2 regions of the Ureibacillus sp. GCM10028918 genome follow, and region 1 is predicted to be linked to the other one. Evidence: predicted binding sites of a transcription regulator. Region 1 holds the regulator's gene; the other holds the start of a gene.
The links. The regulator NrdR, encoded in region 1, represses ribonucleotide reductase genes. The targets are predictions, from matches to a motif close to AACACNATATATNGTGTT.
Positions count from the first base shown of each region.

Region 2: ACFQU5_RS02015 (vitamin B12-dependent ribonucleotide reductase) is a predicted target of NrdR. The motif match lies at 5,002-5,019, and genes of this name have one in related genera.

Region 1 covers NZ_JBHTFK010000002.1:83,342-95,620, forward strand. Annotated here, with positions in the region: gene ACFQU5_RS00375 (DNA polymerase I) at 1-154, shown strand, start outside; gene polA (DNA polymerase I) at 308-2,935, shown strand; gene mutM (bifunctional DNA-formamidopyrimidine glycosylase/DNA-(apurinic or apyrimidinic site) lyase) at 2,948-3,820, shown strand; gene coaE (dephospho-CoA kinase) at 3,837-4,430, shown strand; gene ACFQU5_RS00395 (glyceraldehyde-3-phosphate dehydrogenase) at 4,735-5,754, shown strand; gene nrdR (transcriptional regulator NrdR) at 6,193-6,663, shown strand; gene ACFQU5_RS00405 (replication initiation and membrane attachment family protein) at 6,682-8,067, shown strand; gene dnaI (primosomal protein DnaI) at 8,078-9,004, shown strand; gene thrS (threonine--tRNA ligase) at 9,489-11,420, shown strand; gene ACFQU5_RS00420 (HAD-IIB family hydrolase) at 11,620-12,279, opposite strand, start outside.
Region 2 covers NZ_JBHTFK010000002.1:408,801-421,079, reverse strand. Annotated here, with positions in the region: gene ACFQU5_RS02030 (hypothetical protein) at 1-364, opposite strand, end outside; gene ACFQU5_RS02025 (DUF1385 domain-containing protein) at 549-1,433, shown strand; gene ACFQU5_RS02020 (TSUP family transporter) at 1,563-2,327, shown strand; gene ACFQU5_RS02015 (vitamin B12-dependent ribonucleotide reductase) at 2,375-4,948, opposite strand; gene ACFQU5_RS02010 (lipoate--protein ligase family protein) at 5,187-6,020, opposite strand; gene ACFQU5_RS02005 (rhodanese-like domain-containing protein) at 6,128-6,511, shown strand; gene gcvPB (aminomethyl-transferring glycine dehydrogenase subunit GcvPB) at 6,897-8,366, opposite strand; gene gcvPA (aminomethyl-transferring glycine dehydrogenase subunit GcvPA) at 8,359-9,705, opposite strand; gene gcvT (glycine cleavage system aminomethyltransferase GcvT) at 9,728-10,831, opposite strand; glycine riboswitch at 11,024-11,117, opposite strand; gene ACFQU5_RS01985 (shikimate kinase) at 11,251-11,763, opposite strand; gene comGF (competence type IV pilus minor pilin ComGF) at 11,965-12,279, opposite strand, start outside.

The DNA.
Region 1 (12,279 bases):
GGTATTTGCCCGAAGCCTAATGGTACACGATCTTGGTGGAATGCCGCTTTATCTAGTATTCGCCTTTATGAACGCATTTTTACTAACAGTAATATATGAAGAAATCTTTTATCCAAAATTATCAAAGAACCAAACTCCTAAAATTCATGGTTGAGTTGTTGTAATAATGGTCCCTTGTAGCACGTATTGGTCGTAATTTCGACTGATACGTGTTTTATAATGGAAAAAAGCCAGTACAAAGGATAAAGTAAAATAGAGAAGATTATTTAATAACAAGACTTGTTGCAATTATGAAGGAGAGCGTTTAATGGCTAAAGAAAAATTATTATTACTTGATGGAAATAGCTTGGCATATCGTGCATTTTTTGCGTTGCCGCTACTCGCAAATGACAGTGGAATTCATACGAATGCTGTATATGGATTTACGACGATGCTGCAAAAAATAGTAGAAGAAGAGAAACCGACAAAAATGCTTGTTGCTTTTGATGCGGGAAAAACAACCTTCCGCCACGAATCCTTCGGGGAGTATAAGGGCGGACGTCAAAAAACGCCGCCAGAGCTTTCAGAGCAATTTCCGTATTTGCGAAAGCTGATTGATGCCTATCAAATCAAGCGGTATGAAAAAGAGCTTTATGAAGCAGATGACATTATCGGGACACTTGCCAAGCAAGCTGAAAGTGAAAACATGGATGTCATTGTTGTTTCGGGTGATAAGGACTTAACACAGCTCGCTACTGAGCAGGTGACTGTGTATATCACTCGTAAGGGAATGACGGATATTGAAAAATATACGCCAGCACATATAGAAGAAAAGTATGGGCTCTCCCCACTTCAAATTATTGATATGAAGGGGCTAATGGGAGATGCTTCAGATAATATTCCGGGTGTACCCGGTGTTGGTGAAAAAACAGCCATCAAATTACTGAAGGAATACGGTTCTGTCGAAACATTATATGAAAAAATTGAAGACATGAAAAAGTCGAAAATGAAAGAAAAGCTGGTGGAAAATGAAGAGTCAGCAAAGCTATCCAAAAAGCTGGCAACTATTTTTACGGAAGCGCCGATCGAAATCACGCTCGAGGATTTAAATTATCCAGGACCCAATGAAGAAGAACTTTTATCTATATGGCAAGAGCTTTCCTTTAAGTCATTAATTGAAAAAAGTGACTTCCAGGTAGAAGAAAAAGAAACAGCTGAATTAGAATTCAAGATTGTCCAAGAAGTGACAGAGGGTATGCTAAAGGATGTAATGGCCGTTCATGTCGAGATTGAAAATGAACATTATCATTCGTGCCGCGTTTTAGGCTTTGCCTTTACTGATGGAGTAAAAACCTTCTATCTTTCTTTTGATGCAATGCAGGAAAACGAAGCCATCAAAAATTGGTTGGAAGACGAAACGAAGAAAAAGTATATGTCAGATAGCAAAGCAGCTCAAGCAATCTTAAATCGTGTGGGGATTACTTTGCGTGGTGTTGAATTTGACATGTTGTTGGCTGCTTATATTGTTAATCCTGCTATCTCAGGTGATGATATAGCTACACTTGCAAAAGAATTTGGATATACAGATATACAAGCCAATGAAACGATTTATGGAAAAGGGGCAAAATGGACGGTTCCGAGTGAATCGGTTTTAGGTGAGCATGTCAGTCGCAAAGCTTTTGCTATCTGGTCACTGCAGCCGGTTGTCGAAGAGAAGCTAAAGGAAAATGAACAGTTCGAGCTGTATTACGAATTAGAGCTTCCGCTGGCGTCAATTCTCGGATCTATGGAAAGCAAAGGAATCAAAGTTGATATCCCGACACTTGAAAACATGGGTAAGGACTTGGGACAGAAAATATCCGCTCTTGAAAAAGAGATTTATGAGCTTGCAGGAGAGAAGTTTAATATTAATTCTCCTAAACAATTAGGTGTAATTCTATTTGAAACACTGGGTCTGCCGGTAGTGAAGAAAACAAAAACGGGTTATTCAACTGCTGCTGATGTTCTAGAGAAGCTACAAACTGAACATAAAATCGTTCAATATATTTTGGATTACCGTCAATTGGCGAAACTACAATCCACTTATATTGAAGGGCTTATGAAGGAAGTTCACTGTGAAGACAGCAAGGTGCATACTCGCTTCCAACAAGCATTAACTTCGACTGGTCGATTAAGTTCAACAGATCCAAACCTTCAAAATATTCCTATTCGCCTGGAAGAAGGTCGAAAAATTCGACAGGCATTTGTCCCTTCAGAAAAGGAGTGGGTATTATTCGCAGCAGACTATTCACAAATCGAATTGCGCGTACTGGCTCATATGTCCAATGATGAAGCTTTAGTGGAAGCTTTTAATGAAGGAATGGATATTCATACCCGTACGGCAATGGACGTATTCCATGTATCAGAAGAAGAAGTCACTTCGAATATGCGTCGTGCCGCTAAAGCCGTTAACTTTGGTATTGTATATGGAATAAGTGATTATGGTCTATCTCAAAGTTTAAATATTACACGGAAAGAAGCTGGCGAATTTATTGAAAAATATTTGGAAAGCTTCCCGGGTGTAAAAGAATATATGGATACGATTGTGCAAGAAGCGAAGCTAAAGGGATATGTAACAACGATTTTAAATCGTCGCCGCTATTTACCAGATATTACGAGCAGAAATTTCAACCTGCGCAGCTTTGCAGAGCGTACTGCCATGAATACCCCAATTCAAGGCAGTGCAGCGGATATTATTAAAAAAGCGATGATCGATATGGATGCACGCTTAAAAGAAGAAGGCTTAAAGTCGAAATTATTATTACAAGTACACGATGAATTAATTTTTGAAGCACCAAAAGAGGAAATTGAAATTCTAGAGCGAATTGTACCGGAAGTAATGGAGCATGCGATCGAACTTACGGTTCCATTAAAAGTAGATTTCAACTATGGTCATACTTGGTACGATGCAAAATAAGGAAGTGGAAATATGCCTGAATTACCAGAGGTAGAAGGTGTTGTTCGGGCACTGGTGCCAGCTGTTGAAGGGAAAACGATTTTAAAAGTGGAACTCTCAGATACAATATACAGCTCTTTTGGACTAGGCAAACAATGCATTGTCAAAAATATTGAGCCAAACCTATTTGAGGAAGTAATGCAAGGAATGAATATCCAAAGCATTACACGTCGCTCAAAATATATCTATTTTCACTTAGAAAAAAATCAAGAAAACTTTCTTTTTGTAAATCATTTAGGAATGACTGGTGCATGGTTTGTTGTTCAGAATTTAAGTGATATTACAGAAGAGAAATTTCGTAAGCATGTGCATGCAATTTTTACCCTTGAATCTGGAGAACTTCTAGTTTATTCAGATATAAGAAGATTTGGCGAGCTTCGTTTTGTTAAAAAAGTAGAGGACCATCCGCCACTTCTTCTAATGGCACCAGAACCGTTTGAAAAAGGCGCATGTGAGTTCTTTTTAGAAAAATGTGAGTTAACAAAATATCAAAACAAGCCTATTAAAGAAGTGATCATGGACGGACAGGTCATTTCAGGCTGCGGCAATATTTATGCAACAGAAGCACTTTTTAAAATGGGCATTCATCCTGCTCGGAAAACGAATCGCATTAGTAAAAAGCGAAAAATTGAATTGTTTGAAGCGATTCGTACAATTTTAAAGGAAAGCATTGAGATGGGTGGTTCCACCATTTCAGATTACCGTAATATAAATGGTGAAGCTGGTGGAATGCAAGATCGTCTAAAAATGTATGGGAAGAAAACTTGCCCTCAATGTAATACAGCTACAAAATCATTAATAATAGGCGGACGAACTTCGGTGTATTGTCCGAAATGTCAGCATTAAAAGGTGTGTTCAGAGAATGATTATTGGGTTAACCGGCAGTATCGCAAGCGGTAAAAGTACCGTTGCTAATATGTTGAAGAAATATGGCCTTCCCATTGTCGATGCAGATGTAGTGGCTCGACTTGTAGTGGAACCGGGAACACCAACTCTGCAAAAAATTGTAGAGGCATTTGGTGAAGATGCTTTAACAGAAAATGGTGCTATGAATCGTGAAAAAATTGGTGCCATCGTTTTTAATGATGAAGAGAAAAGAAAAATGTTGAACAGCATCATTCATCCAGCCATACGTGAAGAGATGATTCGTCAACGTGACGAGCATGTTGAAAATGGTGCAGAAACAGTCATCATGGACATACCTCTATTGTTTGAAAGCAAGTTGCAGCACTTCGTAGAGAAAATTTTAGTTGTGTCGGTTACAGAGGAAACGCAATTGAAGCGTTTAATGGAGCGAAATCAATTGCCGGAAGAAGATGCGAAAGCACGTATACGCTCGCAGTTGCCTTTAACTGTGAAAGAACAAGGGGCAGATGCGGTTATAAATAATAATGGAACGATTGAACAAACAGCAGAACAATTAGAAACCATTCTGCGCAATTGGAATGTCATTTAACCCCAATTCTTGTACTTTATGCGTATCATTAAAGTAAATATGCTATACAATTGGTCGACTTTGATGAGTCGGCCTTTTTATTTTTTATAAGAGTTGTGGTGAAACAAAAACTTTCAGGAAATTAAATAAACTCTAATGCATATAATCTGCGTGGTTCGGGTATATACACAATAGGATTATTCAGAAAATAGAAACTTTTTAATTCTGAATAAATTGTGTTCATCTTTTAGGTAAATGTGTTATACTAATTGCAAGAGATAGAATAATATATTACTAACTGCAAATACAGGAGGATTTACAAATAATGACAGTTTCTATTGCTATTAATGGGTTTGGCCGTATTGGACGCATGGTTTTCCGCCAAGCAATTGCTCAAGATGAATTAAATATCGTTGCGATAAATGCTAGTTATCCATCAGAAACGTTAGCACATTTAATTAAGTATGACACAAATCATGGTCGATTTGAAGGAACAGTTGAAGCAGAAGAAAACGCTTTAATTGTAAATGGTAAGCGTGTTCAACTAATTAGTGAACGTGATCCATTACAATTGCCATGGAAACAATTAGGTGTAGATATCGTAATTGAAGCAACAGGTAAATTTAATGATCGCGAAAAAGCAGCAATGCATTTAGAAGCTGGTGCAAAAAAAGTTATTTTAACTGCTCCAGGTAAAAATGAAGATATTACACTTGTAATGGGTGTCAACGATGAGTTGTTGGATATCGAAAAACATGATGTGATTTCAAATGCATCATGTACAACTAACTGTCTAGCCCCTGTAGCAAAAGTACTAAATGATACATTTGGTATCGAGAATGGGTTAATGACAACAGTTCACGCTTTTACAAATGACCAAAAGAATTTAGATAATCCACATAAAGATCTACGCCGTGCTCGTGCATGTGCAGATAGCATCATTCCGACTTCAACAGGTGCTGCAAAAGCTTTATCGCTAGTTTTACCTGAATTAAAAGGTAAATTACACGGAATGGCTTTACGTGTTCCAACTTCAAACGTATCATTAGTTGATCTTGTAGTGGATCTTCAAAGAGATGTAACTGTTGAAGAAGTTAATGAAGCATTCAAGGCTGCAAGTGAAGGTCCTTTAAAAGGAATTTTAAACTTTACAATGGAACCTTTAGTTTCAACAGACTATAATACAACAACATACTCTTCTACTATTGACGGTCAGTTGACAATGGTAATGGGTACTCGCAAAGTGAAAGTACTTGCTTGGTATGACAATGAGTGGGGCTACTCATCTCGTGTAGTAGACTTAACAAAGAAAATCGTCAAAGCTTTAGAAGTAGTTATAGCATAGTTGTTTGTGCAATAATACACAAAGAGGTAGGGGTATATGCTCCTATCTTTTTTGTTTTGATATGTCTTCCATATTCCATATAATGTCCTTTTAAAATATCGGTTGTACTAATAAATTTGCCATCGTCTTTTGCGAAAGGTCACCTCAGGCATTGTTAACCCTGCTGCACCCTCTAGAAATATTGCATAGTTTACATAGTAGGATGTGCCTGTTCTTTAAGATGCCTGATCTGGATATTTTTATCTAATTAGTCTTTTATTTCTTGCCATCGATAGTTTAATAGTGGATGGGAGAAGAAAAATATAAGAAAATAATGTTTTTCTATTGCAAAATATATTAGAATTGACTATTACGAACACTAAATAACTGCTATTTTTCTATATAAATGAGATTTGTTATAATAAGAGTAATGAAAAAGAGTGAGACGGGAGAAATACTATGAGATGTCCAGCTTGTCAATATAATGGAACACGTGTTGTGGATTCGAGACCTGTTGATGATAATAAAGAAATACGACGGCGCCGGGAATGTGAATCCTGTGGGGTTCGTTTTACTACATTTGAAAAGATTGAAGAAACGCCTTTAATCGTTGTTAAAAAAGATGGTTCAAGGGAAGAATTTAGTCGAGAAAAAGTATTGCGCGGTCTGATTCGTGCCTGTGAGAAACGCCCAGTAACGTTAGACACTTTAGAAGGAATTGCTCTGTCTGTAGAAAAAGATCTAAGAAGAATAGGCAATTCAGAAGTTCGTTCTGACGATGTTGGCGAAAAGGTTATGAATTTGCTGGCAAAAGAAGATGAAGTGGCCTATGTTCGTTTCGCATCCGTCTATCGTCAATTTAAAGATATCAACGTGTTTATTGCAGAAATGAAAGAACTTCTTCAGCGTCAATCTGATTTAAAAAAATAAAGTTATGGAGGGAAATAAATGGTTCATTTGTATAAGGAAGTACAGCCTACGGATCATTTTGAAATAAGTCTCCCTCATTTTCTTTCAACGAATGAACGTCAATTACTGACATTGTTTTATCAACCCTTGACTGGCCCTGAACCAATAAGTCTTTATTTAACATTATGGGCAGAAGGGGAAGACCTACATAATAATCATCCGATGACCCATTATTATTTGATGAATGTATTAAATATGCCAATCGGGAAAATTTTTGAAGCGAGAATTGCACTTGAGGCAATCGGATTACTACGAACTTTCCGAAAAGATGAAGAAGATAGTCGCCAGTTCATTTATGAGTTAATTCGTCCTCTTGATGCGCCTGCATTTTTTCAAGATCCGTTACTTTCAATGTTCCTATTCTCGAAGATTGGTGAACAGGCTTACCGAAAGCTTCGCAGACGCTTTACGAGAGCCATCAATAAGGACACGTTTAAAGAGGTTTCCCGTTCATTTATGGATGTGTACAAGCCAGTACATATGAATGTGCCAAAGGATTTTGCTGAGATGAATGAAGGAAAGAAACATGATTATCCGTTTTATTTTGAACAGTTCGATTTTAATTTGTTAATGTCGGGGTTATCGGAAAGTCTGATTCCTTCTAGCAGTATCACGGCTGAAGTAAAAGAAGTAATCGCAAAGCTTGCATTTCTTTATCATTTATCGCCTTTAGATATGCAAAAGGTTGTTATTTTAGCGCTGGATGATAATATGCATATCTCCATTGATCGATTAAAAAAGGCAGCTGCGGATTATTATAAGCTAACTGTTTCCAAGGATGCCCCAAAAATGGAAAAAACATTTGTTCAAAGTGAGAAGCCGCAAGCTGCACTAAAATCGACAAAGGAGCAGGAACTTCAAATTTATCTCGAAACAACACCACCGCTTCAAGTATTAAGAGATATAAATAACGGGAAAGAGCCATTGCCATCTTCGGTTGAACTGGCAGAGGAATTAATTGTGAAGCACGGGATGCCGGTGGGGGTAGTAAATGTTCTTCTGGAATATGTAATGCTGACTACCGATATGAAGCTGCCTCGAAAATATGTGGAAAGAATCGCTGACCACTGGATACGAAAAAACCTAAAAACGGCAAAAGAGGCAATGGAATTAGCTCGCACCGAAAGGGATCAGTATACAAAGTGGAAAAATGAAAACGACAATAAAGCGCAAGGTACAAAACCAAGTGGTTCCGGCTATAAAAATTCGAATCGACAAAGTAAAGAAATAATCCCTGAATGGTTTTATAAACGAAATAAACAGGAAGAAGCTAAGAAGCCTGATATTGAAAAACAGAAGTCAACAGAGGAACGACGCAAAAAGATTTTAGAAGCGTTGGGACAATCAGATGGAGAGGTGACTTAAAATCGAACCTATTAATAAAGCTCTTAATAGAGTAATAAAAATGCCATCTTTTCAAGAACGGTATGATAAATTGAGAAGAGAAATTTTAGAAAATGCACAAGTTCAAAAGTTTTTGGAAGAAAATGACACTCTTGTTGATAAAGATATGGTTGAGCGTGGTTTAACCACACTAAATGAGTATATTAGTCAGAATTCTAGTTGCTGCGGATGCGATAATACTGACAATTGTACAAACTATCTAAATGGATTTATTCCAAAACTATCGATCATTCGCAATTCAATTGAAATTGAATATTACAAATGTGAACAGAAGCTGATCGAGGAAGAAAGACGCGAATCGGCGAAAATGATTTCAAGCATGTTCATGCCAAAAGATGTATTACGAGCTAGGGTTAAAGATTTATTAAATAATGATTCTCAAATAGATGTAGCGGAACTTGCATCAAAGTTCATAAAAATAGTGAAAGAAACTGGAGAGTTACCATCAAAGGGTCTTTATATTTATGGCCCGTTTGGTGTGGGGAAATCTTTTGTGCTTGGTGCGATTGCAAATGAACTGGCAAGTTTGAAGATTCGATCAGTACTTGTTTTCGTCCCTGAATTTTTAAGTGAAATGAAACAAGCTATTTCTGATAATACGCTTCAAGAAAAGATTGATTTTGTGAAAAAGGCACCGGTATTAATGTTGGATGACTTGGGAGCGGAAACCCTAACGACCTGGACTCGCGATGAGATTCTTGGAACAATCCTGCATTATCGTATGGCAGAAGAGCTGCCCACTTTTATCACTTCTAACTTTGATTATGATGGGTTGGAAAATCATTTGGCTAACTCTCAAAAGGGTGGAGTGGAAGTAGTTAAAGCTGCGCGAATAATGGAACGTATTAAAACGACTACTACACCAATTCAAATGGAAGGTACAAACCGAAGAGTCTAAAAGAAAAAATTTCAGTTGATTGTTGCAATTTTAAATCTTCGGGCGTATACTACATTGTAATTAAGAAATATCTAAATGCTTTGATAAGGACAACAAGATTGTAAATCGACTTAAAGAGAGGGAGGCCATGGCTGAAAGCTTCCTAGTACGGATACATTCTTTACTACCTTGGAGCATTAGCGGGGATAATCCGCTAACGTAAATCGGTACGTTAACCGACCTGGAGCTTCGTCTGATAACTTGCTTATCGGAAGGAAGAAGGGTGGAACCACGAGCATACGCGTCGTCCCTTTCATAGGGATGGCGCTTTTTTTATTGGAAAAGCGGAGGTGGCTCGTTCAGACTCGCGTCGACGAAACGCAACGCCCTGTTGCATCGTCGACATGACTCACTTCGTGTGAGTCTAGTCGCCTCAGCTAGACAATAAAAATGAGGTGGCTCTTTTAAACTCCATAAGAATACCTAATGAAAAGGAGCAATAGACATGTCAGAAATCATTAAATTAACTTTCCCGGATGGGGCTGTAAAGGAATTTGAGCGCGGCACATCAACTGCAGATGTCGCAGGATCAATAAGCCCAGGACTAAAAAAACAAGCGTTGGCAGGTAAATTAAACGGTTCATTAATCGATTTGAAAACACCGATCGAAGAAGATGGTGCAATTGAAATTATTACACCAAAATCTGAGGAAGCTTTAGAAATCCTTCGTCACTCAACTGCACATTTAACTGCACAAGCTTTAAAACGTTTATATCCAGGGATTAAACTAGGTATCGGACCAGTAATCGAAGGCGGTTTCTATTATGATGTGGATGCACCAGAACCAATTTCTGCGGACGACTTCCCAAAAATTGAAAAAGAAATGAAAAAAATCATTTCTGAAAACATCGAAATTGACCGCAAAGACGTTTCTCGTGATGATGCGCAAAAAATTTATGAAGAAGTTGGCGATGAATATAAATTAGAACTTTTAGAAGCGATCCCAGCTGATGAACAAGTTTCAATTTATTACCAAGGGGACTTTTTCGACCTATGCCGCGGAATTCACGTACCATCAACAGGGAAACTAAAAGAATTTAAATTACTTTCTTTAGCTGGAGCTTATTGGAGAGGAAACTCTGACAATAAAATGCTTCAACGTATTTACGGAACAGCTTTCTTCAACAAAGAGGACTTAAAACATCACCTTCAAATGCTTGAAGAAGCAAAAGAACGTGACCACCGTAAAATCGGTAAAGAATTGGAATTATTCACATTATCACAAACTGTTGGTCAAGGTTTGCCACTTTGGTTACCAAACGGTGCTACAATTCGCCGTACTGTTGAACGTTACATCGTAGATAAAGAATTACGCTTAGGCTACAAACACGTATACACTCCTGTACTTGGTTCAAAACGCTTATACGAAACTTCTGGTCACTGGGAGCACTATCAAGAGGATATGTTCCCGCCGATGGAAATGGATAACGAAACATTAGTGCTGCGTCCGATGAACTGTCCTCACCACATGATGGTGTATGCAAGCAGTATGCACTCTTACCGTGAATTGCCAATTCGTATTGCGGAGCTTGGAACAATGCACCGATATGAATCTTCAGGTGGTTTATCTGGACTACAACGTGTACGAGGCATGACTTTAAATGATGCACATATCTTTGTACGCCCTGACCAAATCAAGGAAGAATTCAAACGTACAGTTGAGTTAGTGCTAGATGTATATAAAGATTTCGAGTTAACAGACTATAAATTCCGTCTATCTTACCGTGATCCTCAAGATACTGAAAAGTACTTCGATGATGATGCAATGTGGGAAAAAGCACAAAGCATGTTGAAAGAAGCTATGGATGATCTTGGTTTAGACTACTTTGAAGCAGAAGGTGAAGCTGCATTCTACGGTCCAAAGTTAGACGTTCAAGTAAAAACTGCTATCGGAAAAGAAGAAACTTTATCAACTGTCCAACTTGACTTCTTATTACCTGAACGATTTGACTTAGCTTATGTTGGAGAAGATGGTAAGCAACACAGACCAGTTGTTATCCACCGCGGTGTCGTATCAACAATGGAACGATTCATTGCTTTCTTAATTGAAGAATACAAAGGAGCATTCCCAACTTGGTTAGCACCAGTTCAAGTTGAAATCATCCCTGTATCAAACGAAGTCCACTTCGATTATGCAAAACAAGTGGAAGAAAAGCTTTTAGCAGCTGGTATTCGAGTGGAAATGGATTCTCGCGAAGAAAAACTAGGCTACAAAATTCGTGAAGCACAAATGAAGAAAATCCCTTATATGCTTGTGTTGGGAGATAAAGAAATGGAAGCTGGCGACGTGAATATTCGTCGTTACGGCTCAAAGGATTCAGAAACTGTTTCTTTAGAAAACTACTTAGAAATGATTAAAGCTGAAGTAAATAAATAAAACAAAAAAATTGGATGAAAAGTAATTTTTTCATCCAATTTTTTAATGAATTTTAAAAGCATATAATTTTGAACAGTGTCTGGCGCAAGCCGCTCAGCCCCTCGAGTCGTTTCCTCCTACGAAATCAAAAAACGCCTTCTTGTCGGAGGCTCCAGCACTTGTCGGGGCTTAGCAGGGCGCTTACGCTTTTCTTGGGATATTAATATGCCGATTGATAAAAGTAGCTCCATCCCTCTTGAATACCTGATGCAAATGTATCTTTTGCAAAATATACATTTGGTAGATATCTATATCGTTTTATTTCATTTTGGCAGTTGCCGACAATCACTGCAGGCAAACCCAGTCTTAACATATCCACATCATTCCCCGAATCCCCGGCAACCAATATTCTAAAATGATCTGGTGCATATCGCTGGAGAACATATTTTAAGGCTTCTCCCTTATTTGTATGAGAAGGTAAAATATCGACATCTTTGTTTGAACTATACATTAAATAGAAGGCTATACAATAAAGTTTTAGCATTTCTTCTACTTCTTTTACATAACCGGGATCATCTGAAACGGTAAATGATAATCGATAATCATTCGGTAATGGTTGTCGTTTGAATTTATCGTATTGCTTTATCACACTTAAAATCAAGTCTGGATTCCAGTCTGCAGAAGTAACCAATCTCCATTGTTCATCTTCTTGTAAATTGGGACCAATATAAATTGAAGCACCTACATCGCAGATTAAAATACTTGGTCTTGGCAGTTGGTGCTTATCAATGAGCTCTATAGCAGAATCATAGTGCCTGCCAGTAATATAGATTAGTGATATGGGGACTTTCTGTGTTTTGAAGAATTCCCATAGCTGATC
Region 2 (12,279 bases), 330 kb from region 1:
CAGTAATAATCACTGTAACCATAAAAGGGATAGATAATTTCTTAAAAGATGAAAGCTCTGCCGGCAAATCAAAAATTACCCACTCACATATAAGCGCCAATATTGAACCAATAATAAGCGAAGTTAGAAAGCTAGGAACCATCTCAACAAATTGCATAGCAAAATAAAGGAGAAGCGTTATTAAAAAAATCGCAATAAGTAAAAATAGCCATTTTACTGACCAATGACTTGATTCCATTATATTTAATCTTTTGGCGTAGCCAACTGGACTCCATTTAATAAAATGAAAAAGAGATAAGAGTTTTAAGCCAATCGTTAAAAGAATAGAAGCAAATAAACTTGTAGTAACAGCTAAATAAATCACGGACAGCACCTCTTTTTTTTAATAAGTTTCGCCAATATTTAAAATTCATATGCGTAAACGTAGAGGTTTTGACGAATATTTAGTACAATGAATTAGTTATAAGTTTTATATTTTGAGAGAGTGGTGTAGAACCTTGGCTAATGAAGCACCTGTATACGGCGGACAAGCACTTCTGGAAGGGGTCATGTTCGGTGGAAAGGATCATACCGTAACAGCAGTTCGTAGAAACGATGATTCAATTGAATACTATTATGCAAAAAAACCGAAAAAACCCATTTTTCAAAAACTAAAAAAAATCCCTTTTCTTCGAGGAGTAATTGCATTAATCGAGTCTTCGGGACTTGGTGCAAAACATCTTCAATTCTCAAGTGAACGCTATGAAATTGACCCTGGTGAAGAAGTGCAAAATAGCGAAGAAACGTCGAAACTTCAAATGATTTTAGGTGTAGCCGTTGTTGGGGTTATCTCCTTCCTATTTGGTAAATTTGTCTTTACCTTAGTGCCAGTATTTATGGCTGAATTATTTTCACCTTGGATATCCGGGAAATACCCTCAAATATTCTTAGAAACTTTTTTCAAACTGATCTTACTTTTAAGTTATTTATATGTCATATCGATGACTCCATTGATAAAACGTGTATTCCAATATCACGGTGCAGAACATAAAGTCATCAATTGTTATGAAGCCGGCTTAGATGTTACAGTTGAAAATGTCCAAAAACAATCGAGACTGCATTATCGTTGTGGTTCAAGTTTTATCTTATTTACAGTTGTAATCGGGATGTTTGTTTATTTCTTTTTCCCTACTGATCCATTGTGGTTGCGTATTGTGATTCGCATTCTTTTAATTCCAGTTGTACTGGGAATATCATTCGAAGTACTGCAAGCAACGAATTCGCTTAGAGGTATTCCTGTACTGAAATATTTAGGTTATCCAGGTTTATGGCTTCAATTATTGACAACAAAGGAACCTAAAGATGAAATGGTGGAAGTAGCAATTGCTTCATTTAAGAAATTGCACGAAGTTGAAAAGGATCCTGAGATTGGAATGAAATTACATCACGATTAACATAAACGCATTTGGTGGAGACCAAATGCGTTTTTATTATTGTTATAAAGATAGAATAATCCATTTACAATTTCAGGCAACTTCGATAAGATTACCACAATACATTAATAGTTTAGGGGTAGCGCAAAAATGGAACTGGATTTAACGAAAGTAATCATTATCATCTTTTTTGGGTTTGTCGGCGCTTTTATAAATGCTACTGTTGGTGGTGGGGGCTTAATCACGCTTCCCGCCCTATTATCCGTAGGTCTTCCCCCATCGGCAGCCATCGCTACAAATAAGTTAGCAGCTTCCATGGGGAACTTAACCAGCTCATTAACGTTTTTTAAAGCTGGTAAAATTGATCTAAAGCTACTCGGCCCCATTCTGCCCTTCGTTTTCATCTTTTCAATGTTAGGTGCGTGGACAGTTCATTTAATAGATTCCGAGTTGTTGAGGCCATTAATTATTGTTATGTTAATAGTCGTATTGATTTATACGCTATTAAAAAAGAATTGGGGACAGTTAGAAGAGCGAAAGCCATTAGACTGGAAGCGTGGTACACTCTTTGTTGCTAGTATTCTACTATTAGGCTTCTATGATGGCTTTTTCGGACCAGGGGCAGGTTCCTTTATGATGTTCGTCTTGTTAATCGCAGGCTTTGATTTTTTACAAGCGGCCGGCAATGCAAAACTACTAAATTTCATTAGTAATATTGCAGCACTTATCATGTTTTTAATTTTAGGGGAAGTAGTCTTCACGTACGGATTAATTATGGGTGCATCAATGATTGTCGGTGCTTTTTTTGGGACAAAATTCGCACTTAGCAAAGGGACAAGTTTCGTTAGAATGCTCTTTATCATCATGACAGTTGTTTTAATTATTAAAAATATCTATGATTATTGGTTCGCTTAAAAACAAAAGGCAATCTCCATAATGGAAATTGCCTTTTTGCTACCTTATTATAGCCCACATTTTAGTTGTGCCCCACAGCCAGTACATGTGTTGCAGCCACCTAGTTCTTCAACTGTTCCTTGACGACAAACTGGACAAGTATTCCCAACTTCAGATCCAATTGTTACGTTTGTAGTTGCAAGCGGTGCAATAGTATCTACTAAAACTACAGGTTGTTTCTGTTTTACTTCCTCTTCAAGTACTTCTTCAAAAGCTAACTGCTCATCATGAGAGGATTCTGCTTTTAACGTAAGTACTTGTGAGTCACGGCTTCCATCCACATAAACCGTTCCACCTTTTGCGCCACCATTGTATAAACGTTCGTACACTTTTTGGACCTGTTCGACAGTATATCCTTTAGGTGCGTTTACCGTTTTAGAAATGGATGAATCCACCCAGCGCTGGATGACACATTGTACATCCGCATGTGCTTCCGCTGATAGTTGCATTGATGATACAAACCAATCTGGCAAGTTATTTTCATCTGCTTCCGGATGTGCCTCTAAATATTCCTGAACGATTTCTGCCTTTACTTCGATAAATTTCCCTAGTCGACCTGAACGGTAATAAACGAATGAGAAATATGGTTCAAGGCCAGTTGCAACTCCTACCATGGTACCAGTAGATCCCGTCGGAGCAACTGTTAATAGATGCGAATTGCGAATGCCGTTTTCAAGTACACCCTGGCGAACATGTTCAGGCATTTTTTGCATATAGCCTGTATTGATGAAGGCTTGTCTTAAGCGATTTGTTTCTTCCGGTGTTTCCCCTTCAAGGAAAGGGAAACTTCCACGTTCTTTTCCGAGTTCGATCGACGTTTCATATGCTGCTACCGCAATCGTCTCGAAGATTTTATCGACAAGCTCGTTTCCTTCCTGTGATCCATACTCTTTTTCACAGTAGATTAATAGGTCAGCTAGTCCCATCACTCCAAGACCGACTCGACGTTCTCCTAAAGCTTGTTTACGATTTTCCTCCAGGAAGTATGGTGTAGCGTTAATAACGTTATCCTGCATTCGCACACCTATTTGAACTGTTTCACGCAGTGCTTCGAAGTTGACTGTTTTCGATTCTTTCTCAGCAAACTGAGCCAAATTCACAGCAGCTAAATTACACACTGAGAATGGTGCGAGAGGTTGCTCTCCACACGGGTTTGTTGCAACAACTTTTTGACCATAGCTTCGCGCATTTGTCATGTCGTTTGCATTATCGATAAAGAAAATACCCGGCTCTGCTGCATACGTTGCACAGATATTGATCAAGTTCCAAAGTTCACGAGCTTTAATTTTACGATAAGTATGAACTCGGTACCCTAGAGCTTCCCATTCACGGACATCCCCTACTTCGTGCCATTTTTCGTTGTAGATGGCCATTTCTTCAGGTGTGTAGCTTGCAACATCCGGGAATCGCAATTCATAATCTTCATCATTCTCAACAGCTGTCATGAAGTCTTTTGTTAATGTCACAGAGATGTTTGCCCCTGTTAAGAATTCTGGATTGTGAACACTATAAGTACCACCATCACGCAATTTAGATTCTGCTTCCTTGATTATAGGTTCATTGAATCCCCCTAGACCAGGAATATTTCTATAGTTAACAATCCCTTGATACATTGCTTCTTCTTGCTGAGTTAATGGTTTGAATTTTAGTTTTTCATTTGCTAATTGGGAGATTAGTTCATCATTCGTATTTTCGATTAGGAAACGAAGAATACGTGGGTTTTGCATTTTTGAAATGATGAATTCCACAATATCGGGGTGCCAATCCGCTAACATAATCATTTGAGCACCTCGACGACTGCCACCCTGTTCAACTAGATGCGTCAGCTTCGCAATGTCATCTAGCCACGATACAGATCCACTCGATTTTCCGTTTACACCGCGTGCTAATGTGTTGCGCGGACGAAGTGTCGAACCATTTGTACCAACTCCACCACCGCGGCTCATAATTTCCATTACTTGTTTACGGTGATCACTAATTCCTTCACGGCTATCGGCAACAAACGGCATAACATAACAATTAAAGAACGTTACATCTGTTTGGGAGCCAGCCCCATACAGCACGCGACCAGCTGGAATGAATTTTAAAGATACGAGCTGATCATAAAACTTCGCAAACCACTTTTCTCTATTTTCTTCTGTCTCTTCAACAGCTGATAATCCAAACGCATTACGTTTTGCAATTTGTTCATAGAAAATTTCAAGAGGCTTTTCAATGACGTCTAATGAGCGTACGATGATACCTGTTTGTTGTTCTGTTGCATCATCTAGAACATGGCGGTATTCTTCATCGATTAAAATTTGTGCTTTCTTTGCTTCTGCATCAATCGATTGAATATAACCTAAACCACGGGCAGGAAATTTCGGATCTTCTTTGATCGTTAATACGACAAAATCTCCGGCCTTTAATGTTTTCTTTTCGGTATCCTTAAACGAATAGCGATCAATCATTACCAATCTTGAAACACCTTTATGCGTAATATGCATATCCGGTGTAATTGGATGTACTTGAGGAAATTTCTCTATGTCTTTATTGAGTTGTTCTACGAGGATGGTTGTTTTCGTTTCTTTTGCCAATACCATCTGCCAGCCTCCCTTAATAGATAATACATCTAGTATAATCTACTTCAGCCATCACCACAACATATAGTGTCTGAGAAATAAAGTAAATACTAGATGTAGTTAATTTTTCACTAGAAAAGATTACCTTATAAAAAATATCATTTCAAGGGCTTGATTTTTTTAAAACTATTTCAAATCCTTTATTTTAAAGACTTTCAACTCTATAAAAAAATTTCCGGGATAGAAGAAACGTACGTTCTTACTTTTTAAAATTCCATTCATCACTTAAATATTTTGTTTCTTCCAGCATTTTTACATATTGTAATTGTTCTTCAGTTAATTGATAGGGCACCAATTCTATCTCCAATGCTTCCTCAAATCCCTCTCTGAAGGCCTTGATACATTGCGAAATCGTAATTTCCTTATCTGTTAATCTATTAATGGCAACAGCCTTTTCCGGGAGCTTCTGACGCATCTTCTCTTTCGCTTCAGGTGAAGAAAATTTAAATACAGAAAGGAGTTTCTCTTCATCAAGATCAAGTAATATTGCTCCATGCTGTAAAATAACACCTTTTTGGCGAGTTTGAGCACTTCCCGCTACTTTTTTCCCTTCAACGACTAATTCATACCAGCTAGGGGCATCAAAACAAACGGCGCTTTTCGGTTTCTTTAAGTCAGCTTGTTTTTCCTCTGTATCAGGGATGCTAAAATAGGCATCTAAGCCTAATTTTTGAAAACCTAGAAGCAACCCTTCACTCAGCACCCGGTAAGCTTCTGTCACACTTGCAGGCATCTCGGGGTATTGTTCTGTCACTATGATACTGTAGGTTAATTCACTTTCATGCAAAACTGCCCTACCACCAGTTGGGCGTCTCACAAATCCTAATTTTTGTTCTCTTAAAACTTCTAAATTTATATCTTTTTCTGCACTTTGAAAATAACCAATGGATAGTGTAGCTGGATTCCATTCATAAAAGCGTATTACTGGAGGAATTTCTCCTTGACTATGTAAATCAAGCAACGCTTCATCTAACGCCATATTATACGAGGGACTACATGGTCCTGAATTAATAAAATACCATTTTGCTTTCATTTCATCATCTCCTAAAACGCACTAAATATCATTTTAACAAACTGATTGGACTAACGCCACTTTCTCTTTTATAATGGAATATGAAGAAAGAAAGGAGAAATTTTGCAGTGGCTGTACTTTATACAATTGCTATCATACTAGGTCTTATCATCGTATACGTTCTAGTAAATTCACTGCGTCTTAAGAAGGCAGTGACAAACTTAAATCAAGATGAGTTTATCCAAGGCTATCGTAAATCACAACTAATTGATGTGCGTGAAGTAAAAGAATTTGAAGCGGGTCATATTTTAGGTGCACGTAATATCCCCTCAACGCAACTTCGCCAACGCTACAAAGAAATCCGACCAGATTTACCAGTCTACCTGTATTGCCAAAATGCAGGCCGTAGTGCGCGTACTGCTCTTTTCTTAAAGAAAAAAGGCTATAATCAGGTTTACCAATTACAAGGCGGATTCAAAACTTGGACAGGTAAAGTGAAATCAAAAGCATAAGCCATTAGAAAATCACGATTCATGCCCAAAATCGATCGGGCAATGTTTTGTTCTTATGTTGCTTTTACTCAAAATTATACTATTTTACCGACTAAAAGGGACGTCTCAAAGTTTGTGAGATGTCCCTTTAAAATGATTCGAAATATATATCTTCCCTGCCGCTCTTTACATTCTTCCATCTATATGACACGCAAAAAAAGCGCTATCCCAAAATGACATATTATGAGTTTCTTCCTATTATAATATAGATTAATTTATTTTGGGCATTTTTTATTAAATTAAAAACAATCAAATTAATGAAACACCTTTTATCTGTTGTCAAATTTTTGATAAATTACCAACTAATAATGAAATAGACGTCCCATATCGAGACGTCTATTTCGTATTAACCTTCGATTTTCGTATAACGGAGTACCGGTGTACGGGCAGCACGAGTTTCGTCTAAACGGCTGATCACTGTTGTATGTGGCGCTTCTTGAACGATTGACGGATTCTCTTCTGTTTCATTTGCGATTTGAATCATTGCATCGATAAATGCATCTAATGTTTCTTTAGATTCGGTCTCTGTCGGCTCAATCATCATTCCTTCTTCAACATTCAATGGGAAGTAGATTGTTGGCGGGTGATATCCAAAGTCTAATAGACGTTTTGCAATATCCAAAGTACGAACACCCAATTTCTTTTGACGACGACCAGAAAGAACGAATTCGTGCTTACAATGACGGTTATATGGCAGGTCAAAGTAAGGCTCCAAGCGACGCATCATATAGTTTGCATTTAATACAGCATATTCAGTTACGGCTTTTAAACCATCTGGACCCATTGTACGGATATAAGTATACGCACGAACATTGATTCCAAAGTTTCCGTAATAGGGCTTTACACGACCAATTGATTGCGGACGGTTGTAATCAAAATGGAAAGATCCATCTTCTGTCTTCACTAAAACAGGTTTTGGCAAGAAAGGAATTAGATCCGCTTTCACACCAACTGGACCCGACCCTGGACCACCCCCACCATGAGGACCTGTGAATGTTTTATGAAGATTTAAATGTACACAGTCAAAGCCCATGTCTCCTGGACGCGCTTTACTCATAACGGCATTTAAGTTGGCCCCATCATAGTAGACCTTACCGCCAACCCCGTGAATGATTTCAGCCATTTCTATAATGTTTTCTTCAAACAAACCTAATGTATTTGGATTTGTTAGCATTAATGCGGCAGTATCTTCTCCAACTACACGACGTAAATCGTCTAAATCTACTAAACCATCTTCGTTCGATTTCACGGTAATAGTTTCAAAACCTGCAACCGTTGCTGAAGCTGGGTTCGTTCCGTGCGCAGAGTCCGGTACGATTACCTTGTTACGATAACCTTCGCCATTTGCTTCATGGAATGCACGAATCATCATTAATGCTGTCCATTCTCCATGAGCTCCCGCTGCCGGTTGTAAAGTCACTTCATCCATTCCTGTAATTTCTACTAATGAAGTTTGAAGTTCATATAATAATTCCATTGCTCCTTGTACAGTAGCCTCATCTTGTAGAGGGTGGATATTGGCAAAACCTGATAATCTAGCTACGTTTTCGTTAATCTTAGGATTATATTTCATTGTACAAGAACCTAATGGATAGAATCCTGAATCTACCCCGTGATTACGACGAGATAGGGCAGTATAATGACGCATAATGTCTAATTCAGCCACTTCCGGTAATTCAGCAGCTTCTTCACGTACAAATCCTTCTGGTAATAAATCTTTTAAATCAAAATCCTGTACATCTAATTCTGGTAAGCTGTAGCCTACACGTCCTTCTTTGGATAATTCAAAAATGAGTGATTGATTTTCGTTATGCATTGTAAGCCCCCATTTTCTCAACTAGTGCGTCGATTTCTTCTTTTGTACGTAATTCCGTAACAGCAATTAATACATTGTTTTCTAGTTCAGGATAAACTGTTCCTAAGTCGTAACCACCGATAATACCGTCTTGAATTAGTTGTTTATTTATTTCATTTACAGGTTTAGTTGTTTTCACAACAATTTCATTAAAATGTGCACCTTGGAACGAAACTGTGAATCCAGCTGCTTCAAAAGCATTTTTCGCATAACGCGTTTTCACAATATTTTGTTTCGCCATTTCTTGCACGCCGTTTTTACCAAGTGCAGTCATGGCAACAGATGCAGCAAGTGCTAATAATGCTTGGTTCGAACAGATATTAGACGTCGCTTTTTCACGGCGAATATGCTGTTCGCGGGCTTGCAATGTTAATACATAGCCACGACGACCATCCTGATCCACTGTTTCACCTACTAAACGACCCGGCACTTTACGCATTAGCTTAGTTGTTGTAGCGAAATAACCACAATAAGGACCACCAAAGCTTTCAGGAATACCAAATACTTGTGCATCCCCAACAGTAATGTCCGCCCCCAATTTACCTGGAGGTGTCAGGATGCCTAATGCAAGTGGATTTGCTGAAACAATAAATAATCCTTTAGCTTCATGAGCAATATCACCAATTGCTTGGAGATCTTCAATTTGACCAAAGAAGTTTGGATATTGCACCATAACCCCAGCTGTATTGTCGTCTATTAAATCTATTAATTTGTTGATATCAGTAACACCATTATTCGTTGGCACAGTCACAACCTCAATAGATTGACCGTATGCATAGGTAGCAACTACATCACGATATTCAGGATGGATTGATTCAGAAACAAGCAATTTTTTTCGACGAGTGTGACCCGCAGCAAGCATCCCAGCTTCCGCTAATGAGGTACCTCCATCGTACATCGATGAATTAGCTAAATCCATTCCAGTCAATTCTGCAATCATTGTCTGGAATTCAAAAATCGCTTGAAGTTCACCTTGTGAAATTTCAGGTTGATATGGTGTGTAGGCTGTGTAAAACTCTGAACGAGAAATAACATGATCCACAATGACCGGTTTATAATGGTTATAAATACCAGCACCCAAGAAAGAAATATTCGAATCCGTGTCTTCATTTTTTGCAGCAAGCTGTTTTAATTCTTTTAGTAGTGAAGATTCTGATTTTGCCGCTTTAATATCGTATAACCCTTGGAAGCGAACACTTTCAGGAATATCCGAAAATAGTTCGTTTACACTTTCTACACCAATAGTGGCAAGCATATCTTTTTTGTCTTGTTCCGTCATAGGAAGATAACGATGTACCATTATATAAGCCTCTTTTCACAATTTATTTTGAGCGTTTATAAAAAGGAGTTGCAGTAGTTTTCGCCTTCAATTTTTTATTACGAATCTCAATTTCTATCTCTATATCTAATTGCGCAAATTTTGCATCAATTAAGGCTAGACCGATATTTCTTTTTGTTAGAGGTGATTGAGTACCAGTTGTAATTTCACCGATTTCAACACCATCTTTATACACTTTATAACCATGACGAGGGATTCCTTTATCAATCATTTCAACACCGATCAGCTTACGAGATAAACCATTTTCCTTTTGAGCAATCAATGCGTTTTTTCCAATAAAGTCACTTTCCTTTTGAAGCTTTACAGCAAAACTGATTCCAGCCTCAAGTGGTGAAATGTCTTTTGAAAGCTCCTGACCGTAAAGTGGCAGACACGCTTCAAAACGTAGAGTGTCACGTGCGCCTAATCCTGCCGGCACAACTCCCTTGTTCTTTCCTGCTTCCAATATTTTAGTCCAAAGAGCAATAATGGCTTGAGGTTCTCCGTAAAGTTCAAAGCCATCTTCTCCCGTATAACCCGTACGGGAAAGTAATACATTGTTTCCAGCAATCTGAGCGTTTTCTATAAATTTAAAATATTTTAAAGAGTTTAGGTTTATTTCTGTTAAAGTTTGTAGTATTTCTTCAGAGAGAGGACCTTGCAAGGCAATCTGTGCATATTCGTCGGATTTGTTCGTTACTGTTACTTCCCCTTGTACGCAAGCTTTCATCCATTCAAAATCTTTTTCAATATTAGCCGCATTAACGCACAATAAATATTTCTCATCTTCTAATCGGTAAACTAAGAGGTCATCCACAACTCCACCATTTTCGTAGCACATAGCATTATATTGTGCTCCACCAATTACAACTTTTGAAATATCATTGGTTAATAAATGCTGTAAATAAGCTAATGCATCTTTTCCTTCTACAATGATTTCACCCATATGGGATACATCAAAAAGGCCAGCACGGTTACGAACAGCATCATGCTCTTCTTTGATGGAAGAGAATTGGACTGGTAAATCCCAGCCTCCAAAATCAATTGTTTTCCCACCATATTTTGCATACTCGTCAAATAAAGGCGTTCGTTTTAATTCATTCCCCATCTTCAAGTCCCCCTAGTATTATCGATATTTTTGCACATAAAAAAGGACAGACGAATCCCCTATGTTGAGGAATCCCCTGTCCTTGCACCTGAAAGTTACACCAAATCGTTCATAGTAATTTTGAAACGATAAAATTGGCTTTCCCCTTTGGTGGCTGAATCAAACAAAACGAAACAGCACTCTCCAGAGATGCGTCCTGTACGAGTCTTTTTGCCTGAGAGATTCATAGTTCTTCACTACTTGCTCCTTCGGCGACGCTTTTCACGTTCTCTCCCCGCACAATCATCCGCGCAAATATTCATAATTCAATGTACTAAATACGACCTCTCTTGGCTATATCCTAACATTGGTTGTTATGAAAAGGCAATCTTTTTTTAAATTTAGTTCAAAGGCGAACATTAATAGTAAGTCTTTAGATATCATTCGCCTTTTAAACGATTCACTTGGAATCCAATATACTCAACAATTTGACGAAGTATTCGGCCCTCTGTTAATACTCGAATATGCCCGGCAGCTCGATAGAATTTTCTTCTTGTTTGATACAACAGTTCCAACTCTTGTTTAGTAGAACGTTGCACGATTGGTCGATTTTTATCATTTTTAATCCGCATATAGATATCTTCAAATGTTGCATCTAAAAAAAAGACCAACCCGGAGCGACGCATTATTTTACGATTTTCTTCACTTATTGCAACTCCACCGCCAGTTGCAATAATACATGCTTCGTCACGGAAGTTAAGAAGAAATTCTGTCTCCAATGTTCTAAAATGAGCTTCCCCATATTCCTCAAATATTTCAGGAATCGACATCCCTTGTTGCCGAACAATCTCATGATCCATGTCATAATATGGCACTCTTAAAAAATAACTTAGCCTTCGTCCGATAGCGCTCTTACCACATCCCATGAAGCCTACTAAATATATTTTTCGCATGCTATCACCTTCTTTGACTTTCCAAAATCTATCTACTACCTACTAACAATTTCCTTCAGTAGGTTTATCGTAGCATGAACATTGGTGAATTCCAACGAATTATACAACTTTATTTGTGATTCGTAGGATAAACAATAGAAAGTAATAAAAGAAGTTGTCACCAATAGCAACAGGATAGCAAGTGCAAAAGTTGCTCCTCTCTCATTCCGTATTCGTTTGAACAAAAAACCTCCTCTCCTTTTCTATACCATTTTGAAAGATTACAGCTATGGTGATAAATTCTCCATCCCAACCAAACACAGCACTATCAATTCCTATTAACAACGGAATATTCCCTTCATTATTCACTGTCTGACGCAGAACATCCCCGCTGCGATTTATCTTTATTGTTTCTCTCGACTCCGTATAGAAGACTTCTACTGTATTGGATTGGTCTGATAATCTAACCTCTTTAACATTTGAGAAAGATTGCTGGACATCTTGAACAAAAAGTTCCCATTGTACATGTTCTTTAGT